2 regions of the Bacillus sp. KH172YL63 genome follow, and region 1 is predicted to be linked to the other one. Evidence: riboswitches for the same ligand, from Rfam matches in the RefSeq annotation. Region 1 holds a riboswitch; the other holds the start of a gene.
What was found. A riboswitch is a leader RNA that binds a small molecule or an ion and turns the genes downstream of it on or off. The one in region 1 is predicted to bind thiamine pyrophosphate.
Positions count from the first base shown of each region.

Region 2: linked by a shared signal. The riboswitch ahead of thiT (energy-coupled thiamine transporter ThiT) and the one ahead of KH172YL63_RS05295 (ABC transporter substrate-binding protein) in region 1 are both predicted to bind thiamine pyrophosphate.

Region 1 is NZ_AP022842.1:1,059,564-1,064,095, reverse strand. Features, by position in the region: gene KH172YL63_RS05310 (ABC transporter ATP-binding protein) at 1-509, opposite strand, end outside; gene KH172YL63_RS05305 (ABC transporter permease) at 511-1,272, opposite strand; gene KH172YL63_RS05300 (MTH1187 family thiamine-binding protein) at 1,269-1,562, opposite strand; gene KH172YL63_RS05295 (ABC transporter substrate-binding protein) at 1,576-2,562, opposite strand; TPP riboswitch at 2,715-2,824, opposite strand; gene KH172YL63_RS05290 (phosphotransferase enzyme family protein) at 2,893-3,783, opposite strand; gene KH172YL63_RS05285 (aldo/keto reductase) at 3,868-4,532, shown strand, end outside.
Region 2 is NZ_AP022842.1:444,655-449,186, reverse strand. Features, by position in the region: gene KH172YL63_RS02290 (threonine/serine exporter family protein) at 1-454, opposite strand, end outside; gene KH172YL63_RS02285 (threonine/serine exporter family protein) at 493-1,254, opposite strand; gene thiT (energy-coupled thiamine transporter ThiT) at 1,417-2,013, opposite strand; TPP riboswitch at 2,087-2,185, opposite strand; gene KH172YL63_RS02275 (hypothetical protein) at 2,254-2,553, opposite strand; gene KH172YL63_RS02270 (DL-endopeptidase inhibitor IseA family protein) at 2,674-3,825, opposite strand; gene KH172YL63_RS02265 (RNA polymerase sigma factor) at 3,806-4,405, opposite strand.

The DNA of each region.
Region 1 (4,532 bases):
AGCCACTTCTGCATATCGAGGCGCGTGAACTCGTCGAGTGCAGAGAAGGGTTCATCGAGGCATAGGAAAGGCTGTGGACTGACGAGGGCACGGATAAATGCAACCCGCTGCTTCATCCCACCTGACAGGTCGGCCGGATAAGCATCCTCATATCCAGTCAGCCCGGCCCTTTCAATCATGCCAATCGCCTTTTCACGGTCCCTTTTCCCGTGAAGCTCCTGACCGAGCATCACGTTTTCAAGCACCGTTCTCCATGGAAGGAGGGACGGACTTTGGGGCATATAGCTGATTGCCCCCCGCTTTCCATTGATCGACGCGCCGTCAAGTACGATGTCCCCTTCATCCGGAGTGAATAACCCGCCGATCACGTGAAATAACGTACTTTTACCGCTTCCTGAAGGACCGAGGATCGACACAAACTCCCCTTCCTTCACAGTGATTGAAAGGTCTTCCAATATCCGCTCACCGTCAAAGGATTTAGACATATGCTGAATCGATAGTGTGGTCAAATTACTCTTCCTCCTTTCGGTTCCACTTGATCAAGACTCTTTCCAGCCAGACGATGATCGAAAAGAATACAAGACTGAGAACCATGATCATGAAGATAGCGACAAACACCCGGTCGGTCCTGAAAGAAGAAGATGCCAGGGTCATATATACCCCGATCCCTTTTTGGGCACCAAGCCATTCAGAAATGACAGCCCCCATCACACTGTAGGTAGCCGAGATTTTCAAGCCTGAGAAAATGGACGGGAGGGCATGGGGCCATTCCACTTTCCTGAAGATTTGCCCCTTCGTCGCCCCTGACATCTTCATATAGAGGATGTATTCAGCATTTGTCTGTCTGAACCCATCCAATGCCGATACTGCTACCGGAAAGAAACAGATCAGGGTGATGACGATGATTTTTGGCAGCAAACCAAATCCGAACCAAATGACCAGGAGTGGCGCAAGGACAATGATCGGTATATTTTGAGAAAGGATCATCAGTGGATAGAGGGCCTCCCTTACTTTCGGAAGGAGATGGAGGGCTACTGCCGCTCCGATTCCGAATGAACATCCGATCACAAATCCAACGACCGTCAGAAGCGTGGTGGAGGTAAGGTGACCGGTAAATTCCCCCCAAGAGGAAATCCCCTCACTCCAAATATCTGATGGTGCTGGCATCAACCACGTTGGCACCTTGAATATCCCTATACTGACTTCCCAGATGATGAATAAAAGGATGAGGACCAAGAAGGGTCTCCATCCTTTTGAAATCCACTGCCTCATCCTCTGTACTTCTCCGTCAATTGATTCATTTCAATGCCGTCCGGCTGATAAAGCACCTTGATTTGAGAAATGACATTTTTGCTCCCAAGCTCGACCATCCGTTCATTCATTTCTTCGATCACTTTGAATAATTCACTGAGATCGCCTTCCATCGTCGTTTCCAACGGATGGACTTCATAACGGACACCTGACTTTTCAATGATGGCAATCGCCTCATCTACATACGGGATGACATCTTCCCCGTTTTTTGTCTTCGGGATGATTTGTATACTTACGAGTGAGTTCCCCATTACCGTTCACCTCTTATTTTGGTAAAAATTCGTTTGTGAATGCCTGCTTGCTGTCAAGCTTCTTATCTAACAGATCATTTTCATACATCCAGTCAGCATAGCCTTCCCACACTTCAAGCTTCTGTTCTCCCCATCTTTTTGCATCATCTTTGTATTTCGGGGCTAACCATTCCTGGCTTTTCAAGACTAATTCTTCATCTAAATCTGGCGCTGAGGAAAGCAGGATCTCCCCTGCCTCTTTCGGATGATCGATGGAGAATTGATATCCTTTTGATGTTGCGGCCAAAAACGCCTTTACTGTTTCCGGGTCCGAGTCGATCATTTTTTCATTCGTTGTCAGTACTGGCGTGTAGTAATCCAGCTTGTCCGAGTAGTCCTTCACATACAGCATGTTCAATTCTTCACCGCGAAGCTCTGCTTCAATCCCTGTCCATCCATAATAAATCCAGGCAAAATCCACATCACGTTTGACGGCTGTAAAGAAATCGGTGTCTCCCATATTGATGAAATTCACTTTTTCTACATCTGCACCTTCCTGCTTCATGATGGAAGTCATCACGGCTTTTTCAACAGGGGAACCCCATCCTCCATAGCTTTTCCCTTCGAAATCTTCAGGCTTTGCAATCCCCTTATCCTTTGGCGAAGCAAATCCTGATGTATTGTGCTGGATGACGGCAGCGATGGATACAAGGGGAACATCCTGAACCCTTGCCTGTGTCACACTTTCCTGATACCCAACGCCAAATTCAGCCTTACCGGAAGCGACAAGCTGATCGGCACCTGCTTCTCCTGGTAAGATAATGTCCACATCAAGGCCCTCGTCTTTAAAATAGCCCTTCTCTTTGGCTACATACAGCCCCGTGTGATTTGTATTCGGAGTCCAGTCCAGTACGACCGAGACTTTTTTCAACTCTTCCTTTTTTTCATCCGCAGTATCCCCACCGCCGCCGCAGGCAGTCAGCAGAAACACGGAACTGATGATCATTAACCATTTCTTCATGATGATTCCTCCTTGAATACTCAATGATAACGTAGCCTTAAAATAAATGAAGGCGGAACAATGGCAAGGAAACCCCAGCAGCAGGGCTGGAACGACAAAAATGCGCCCCAAGCAGCAGCTTTAGGACGCATCATTAAACAAATGTATGTATCGTTTAAGAGAATGTTGTTTCCTACGCTGGTATCAGCCAGTTCAGGTTCAAAGGGTCAGTATCTGCTGGATACAATCTCAACCGGCCTTACCGGTTCCCCTACACTTAGTATATGAAATTACACGTTATCTTCATCCCTACTTTGCCATAGAAAAGGTGGTTATTCAAGTATTACCTATTCATTTTATTGAAATGACCCCTGTACCGAGAAAATCTTCCACTATCGTTGTGAGAACTGAGCCAAGTGAAAAGCAGCCCCTGTCATAATAAAATAATGTGTACTGCAAGAGAAAAGTAAGGATCACGTATGGCAGCAGCCTCCTTTCCTCCGGTGTCAGAGCAGCACCGGCCCCCTCATACCCCTTCAAAAACGCAGCGACGGATCCTGATGAAGCCGGCACATTTCCCTCCTTCAGCCTGCCTGCCAGGAAATAGCCGATGTCGGCTATACGGGGAGCCTTTCTCACCCGTTCAAAATCAATAAGGCCGGTAACCCGTCCACCTTTCATCAAGATATTGCCCTTATTCAGGTCACTGTGTACAAGCTGACAGGGTAATTCACTATATCGTCCCATCTTTCCCTTTAATTCCAGAAGCACTTCCCTTGCCCATTTCCCAATCGGGGGGTGGCCACATTCATCCACCCATTGACGGGTATGTCTTTCAATTTCCCACCGGCTGACGATGCTCTGGCCGGGATACTTGTCCAAGTGCACATGTAAGGCTGACAAGTGTGCCCCTATGGCTGTCAGGGAAGAAAGTGTTGGTTCCTTCAACGGTTCCCCTTCGAGTGCTTCGTATAACAAGTAAGATTTTTCCCCAACCCTCAGTGCCGGCTGGCAGGCCCGGGTCAACAGGGGCGATTCAACAGCGATCCCCTTCCCGTTCAGATAGGCGGCCAGCTCAAGCTCATCCGAAGGTCCCCAGGGATGTGTGTTCCCTCTTCTTTTTAAATAAAATACCTTTCCCCCACTCTTCACCCTCCACACTTTTGGTGCGACCTGGGAGGCTACTATCAATTGGGGACCAAGTTCCCAACTCCGTAAAATATCCTGGATGGACGCTATCATTTTCCTTTCCTTTCAGAACGTAGTAATATACGTTTAGTATGACTTGAAAGAATATCTACATACCATTTGAAAAGGGGTTTAGAAATGCAACGAGTACAAATGTCTGAGGACTTATCATTTTCAAGGATCATCCATGGTTTGTGGAGACTTGCAGACTGGAAGCAATCGAAGGAAGATACACTTTCCTTGATTCAGCACAATATTGAAAGCGGCATCACTACATTCGACCATGCAGATATTTATGGATCTTATACGTGCGAAGCCCTCTTCGGTGACGCACTTTCACTACAGCCTTCATTACGTGAGAAAATGGAGATTGTCACAAAATGCGGCATCGTGCTTCCTTCTGGCAATCGTCCTGAACATAAGACACATCATTATAATACAAGCAAAAAGCATATTATCAGGTCGGTGGAACACTCTCTTCACAATCTAAACACCGACTATATCGACCTCTTACTCATACACCGCCCCGATCCGTTCATGAACGGGGAAGAAGTGGCAGAGGCCTTCACGCAGCTGAAAGAAGAAGGAAAGGTACGACACTTCGGTGTGTCCAATTTCAAACAGCACCAGTGGAACATGCTTCAATCGTATCTTCCTTTCCCACTGATCACCAACCAGATTGAATTGTCTGCTTATCATCTGGAAAACTTCGAAGACGGCACCTTGGATCACTGCCAGGAGAAACGGGTCGCACCGATGGCCTGGTCACCGCTGGCAGGAGGGGCGATCTTTAAAGGGGAAGA
Region 2 (4,532 bases), 610 kb from region 1:
ATCTCATTCGCCGGGCGCTGGCGTTCAGTTTGGCGTTTCGGATGAGCTGGTTGATGACTTCGGAGAAGATGAGTCCGATGGCGATGGAGCCTGAGATCATGAAGGCTTTGGCCGCCAGGTTGATGGCAGCGTTGTAGTCGTTCTGAACAAAGTTTCGCATTGCATCATAAGCAAGCCCTCCCGGAACGAGGGGGATGATCCCGGCAACAGAGAAGATGATGACCGGGGTTTTGTACATCTTTGCAAACACCTGGCTGACCACGGCGACGACAAAGGAGGCAAGCAGCGTGGCAAGCACGGTGTCTGCTTCGTTCAGGATCATGATGATATAGATGATCCACCCAAGCATCCCGACAATTCCGCATTTGAAAAGGGATTGTTTCGGGGCATTGAAGATGATGCCGAATGCCGCTGCGGAAATGAAGCTTGTGATTAATTGTTCGATGATGAGCATCCCTTTTTCACCTCAAATCTTTCTTAACGTTTTTCACTCTACGTGAGCGTGAATACGACCGCGATGCCCGTGCCGATCGCAAAGGCGGTCAGGAAGGCTTCTGCCCCTTTTGATAAACCGGAGACGAGATGTCCGGCCATGAGGTCCCTGACCGCGTTCGTGATTAACAGTCCGGGTACAAGCGGCATGACGGATCCGATGATGATCTTATCCAATTCCTGTCCATATCCGAGCTGTACGAAACCGAAGGAAAGCATCCCGATGATGAAGGACGCCAGGAATTCTGCAAAGAACTTGATCGGTACGAAGCGGTGGAAATAGATCAGGCTTGTAAATCCGATGCCCCCAGTGATCAACGCCGGGATGAAATCCTTCCAGATCCCCTGGAACATGATGAGGAAGCAGCCGCTGGCGATCGATGCTGCCGCGACTTGAAGCAGGAGTGAATAAGACAGGTCGGATTCATCCAACTTTTCAAGGGCGTTGTACGCTTCTTCAATCGTAAGGTGGCCCAGGCTGATCTGCCGGGAGATGCTGTTGACGAGGGTCACCTTTTCAAGGTCCGTTGAACGCTCGTTGATTCGAATCAGCTTCGTTTTTGTCGGTTCAGACGTTTCAATCGAGAAGATGATCCCGGTCGGGGTCACGTAGCTATGGGATTCGGAGATACCATAGGAAGCGGCGATCCGCATCATCGTATCTTCCACCCGGTAAGTCTCGGCCCCGCTTTGCAGCATGATCTTCCCTGCGAGGAGGCTGACCTCCATAATGTCATATCTTCTTATCATTTTTGCTTCCATACGATCTCTCCACACGTACTATTTTTTGAATAGGTTTAGTTTATCGGAAAGAGAGTGTGTAAGCAATGAGGAACATCATGATTTAACGGAGATTTAATATGAGAGGCTGAATATGATCTCTCCTCAAAAAAAGACCGGCCCCAAAAGGACCGGTCCGGCATATTAAGAAGCTTTGCGGGTCATTTCCTGACGTGCTGTACGCACTTTGATCAGTCTCGGTGCGATATTGGTGATGATCACCAGTGTCAGTGCACAAAGGATCGCCGAGCCGAGCATCGTGATGCCGTTTACGACGAATGAGAAAAGTACCGGAGACATATCTTCCGGTGCATATTCGGCAAAAAAGATAAAGCCTGCGATGAAATGCCAGAAATACCTCGCCAGGCTGCCTAAAAACGTAGCAAGGATCACCCACAGAATCGCTTTGGATTTTCTGTTCTCTCCTAATGCCGATTGAATTCTACCGGAAAGGAGCCCGGCAAATCCGATGAAAGCGAAGGCGATGAAATACTCGATCACCATTTGGACAGGTGTCGCAATCCAGGCGTCTCCGAGGGCAATCTGCAGGATCCCCCAAACAAATCCTGCCAGGATACCGGCTGTCATGCCTCTTCGATAGGATAGTAGAAAGATCGGCACCATCGCGATTGAAATAGAGATGCTCGGTGACAGTTTAATAGAAGGAAGCAGATCAAGGATCACAGCGAAAGCCGCCATCAATGAAGCTTCCAGCAGTACGACAAGACGTAAATTTTTCATAAAAAAATCCCCCTGGAATATTGAACCGAAACCATAAAGGGGGAATGAAGATACAGCATGAATTAGACCATTCATTGCTTATTTTCCACATCCCTACGCTAGTCCTAACTAACAGGTTCAGAGGGTCAGAACAATGTGTTCACTCTCAGCTTTCGCTCCCCTTGTGGTTACGTTCATTAAGTTATTATTCATTTATTATACATGATTCGTGAAAGATTGAAAGAAAAATAGTTTGTATTTCTAAGGAGTCTCACTGAGGGGATCATGCATGATGATGACAGGCATTGATTTAGGAGTGACCATAAAGCCGTATACCCTGCCATCCCTGTCCTTATAGGCGACAGAGTAATCTTCGAACTGGGGTGAATATTCCACGTTTTGGTATTCGAGGTCAAGTTCTTGATATTTCAAGCTCACATACATACTGGCGGCGAATCTTGCTGTCAAATGCTGCACGCTCGAGATCCGGTTGGCGATGATGAAGATGATGATGGCCAAAGTGAGCAATAAGACTTTCTTCGCTCTTGATATCCTGATCAATCTACACTCCCCCTTCCTTAAGACTACTATACTCTTATTCCATCTATTATATGCCTATCCCCTCCCATGACAAAAGGGCTGCTTCAACTGCAGCCCCCATTTTCACTATTAAATATGCATCTATTGAATCGGCATGAACCTTACGCTCCAGTAGCCGTCTTCGTCCTTCACCATCTGAAAACCGCCTCCACCTTCCCTTCCGTTATCATATTTGATATATCCAGTTTTATCACTCGTTTGAATGAATTCTCCGCTGCCGATCCCCTTATAGGTTTGCAGAATATGTTCCTTTGTAGCCCGGTGTGATGCGGTCATATTCTCATCTTCTTCCTTTGACCACTGAACAAATTCACGTCGGTCTGTGTACAATTCATAAACAAGGTCCGGTCGTCCGTCCAATAATGCCTGCACATAAACCTTTGCAATACTGATCGGTGACAGTCCGTGAAGATGGACTTCGGTCGGGTCTTCTGCAAATGCCTGGTACGCTTCCTTTTCCTCCACCGTCAAAGAGAATCCGTCATTATCGCTTTTCTCGATTTCATTGTGTGAAAATGGCATCACCACGCTGAACTTCCATCCGTGATCAAATATCACCCTGAAGCTTTCGACGGTCACTCCATCCCTGTGCCCGGCATTGGGAATTTCATAGGTGACATCACCCATCGTGTCGGTTGTCTTCACTTTGACCGCTAACGTATTAGTCCACATATCATCGCTTTGATAGGCGACATCCGGCTGCGCCAGTTTCCCGTCGTGCACCACAAAGGGATGATCCTTGATCATTTGCCGGGCAGCGTCGACGGTAAAGCTTTCGGCCAGGTAGCTGATCACCTTTTCCTCTGAATCAAATGGCTCACTCATATATCGGTACGTTTCGCCTTTATACGTAAATGTTTCTCCACCCTCATCATTCAGGATGGAATCATAGCGGTTGAACGCCACTGCGATCAGTTTGTCGGCGAGCGATTCACTGAGTTCAGTTACTTCCTGGGGAGCCGGGTCTTGTTTCACAATGTCTACCTGCTGTTCTGCATTCTGCCCGTCTTTACCGAAATCAATCAGTTCAACTGTAAAAAGGATTCCCGCCATGATAAATGCTGCCGCCAGCAGATTCGGGATCCACCTGCCCCATTGTGGCCTGCTGATTTTCTGACCTTCCATTTCTTCGAATAATTTGGTTTTCAGCTCTTGCTTGAATGCTTTCCGCGGAGCAAGATCTGGTCTGTTTTTCAAAGACTGAAGAAATTTATCATTGGATTTTCCGCTCATGTTCCAGCACCGCCTCTCCAATGGAATGTCCCAGCTGCTTCTTCAACAATTTGATTGCCCGGTGATAATCCACCTTCACCTTCGATGGCTTGCATTCGAGGATGGCTGCGGTTTCTTTCACAGAGTATTCTCTTAAACCCCTGAGAATCACGACATTTCGATAATCGGGCTTTAATGTTAAAAGGGCCTGCTGCACCACTTCCCATTCTTCGTTCTTTTCCATTTCTTCATCAGGAATTCCCTCTTCACTCCTCCGCAGATTCAAGATGACGTCCGGCAGCAGTGAAATGAGTTTTCGCTTTCGATAGTGGTCAATGGCTGTACGCCTGGCAATGGAGATAATCCATGTTTTCGGCGAGGAATGATGATTGAAGCTGTGGTAGCTTTTGAACACCCGCATAAAGGTGTCCTGCGTGAGGTCTTCTGCTTCGGATTGATTGTTGGTGAAGTAGAGTAAATAATGATACACATCATTAAAATACGTTTCGTAAAGTTCTTCCAGCCCGGCATGATCTTCTTTCAATGGCCACCCCTCCTTTACTGTCCTTATTAGTCGTTTGATCGGATGGAATGGTTTCAAGTGTGGGGATAATTTTTACTTCGGGACCCGGCTTGTGGTGCTAATTCTCTTTTTACTTAATCATTTATCGATGAATTCCCCAATATTCCTTTTCATTAACAGTCTGAATAACAGAATAGAAGCACCT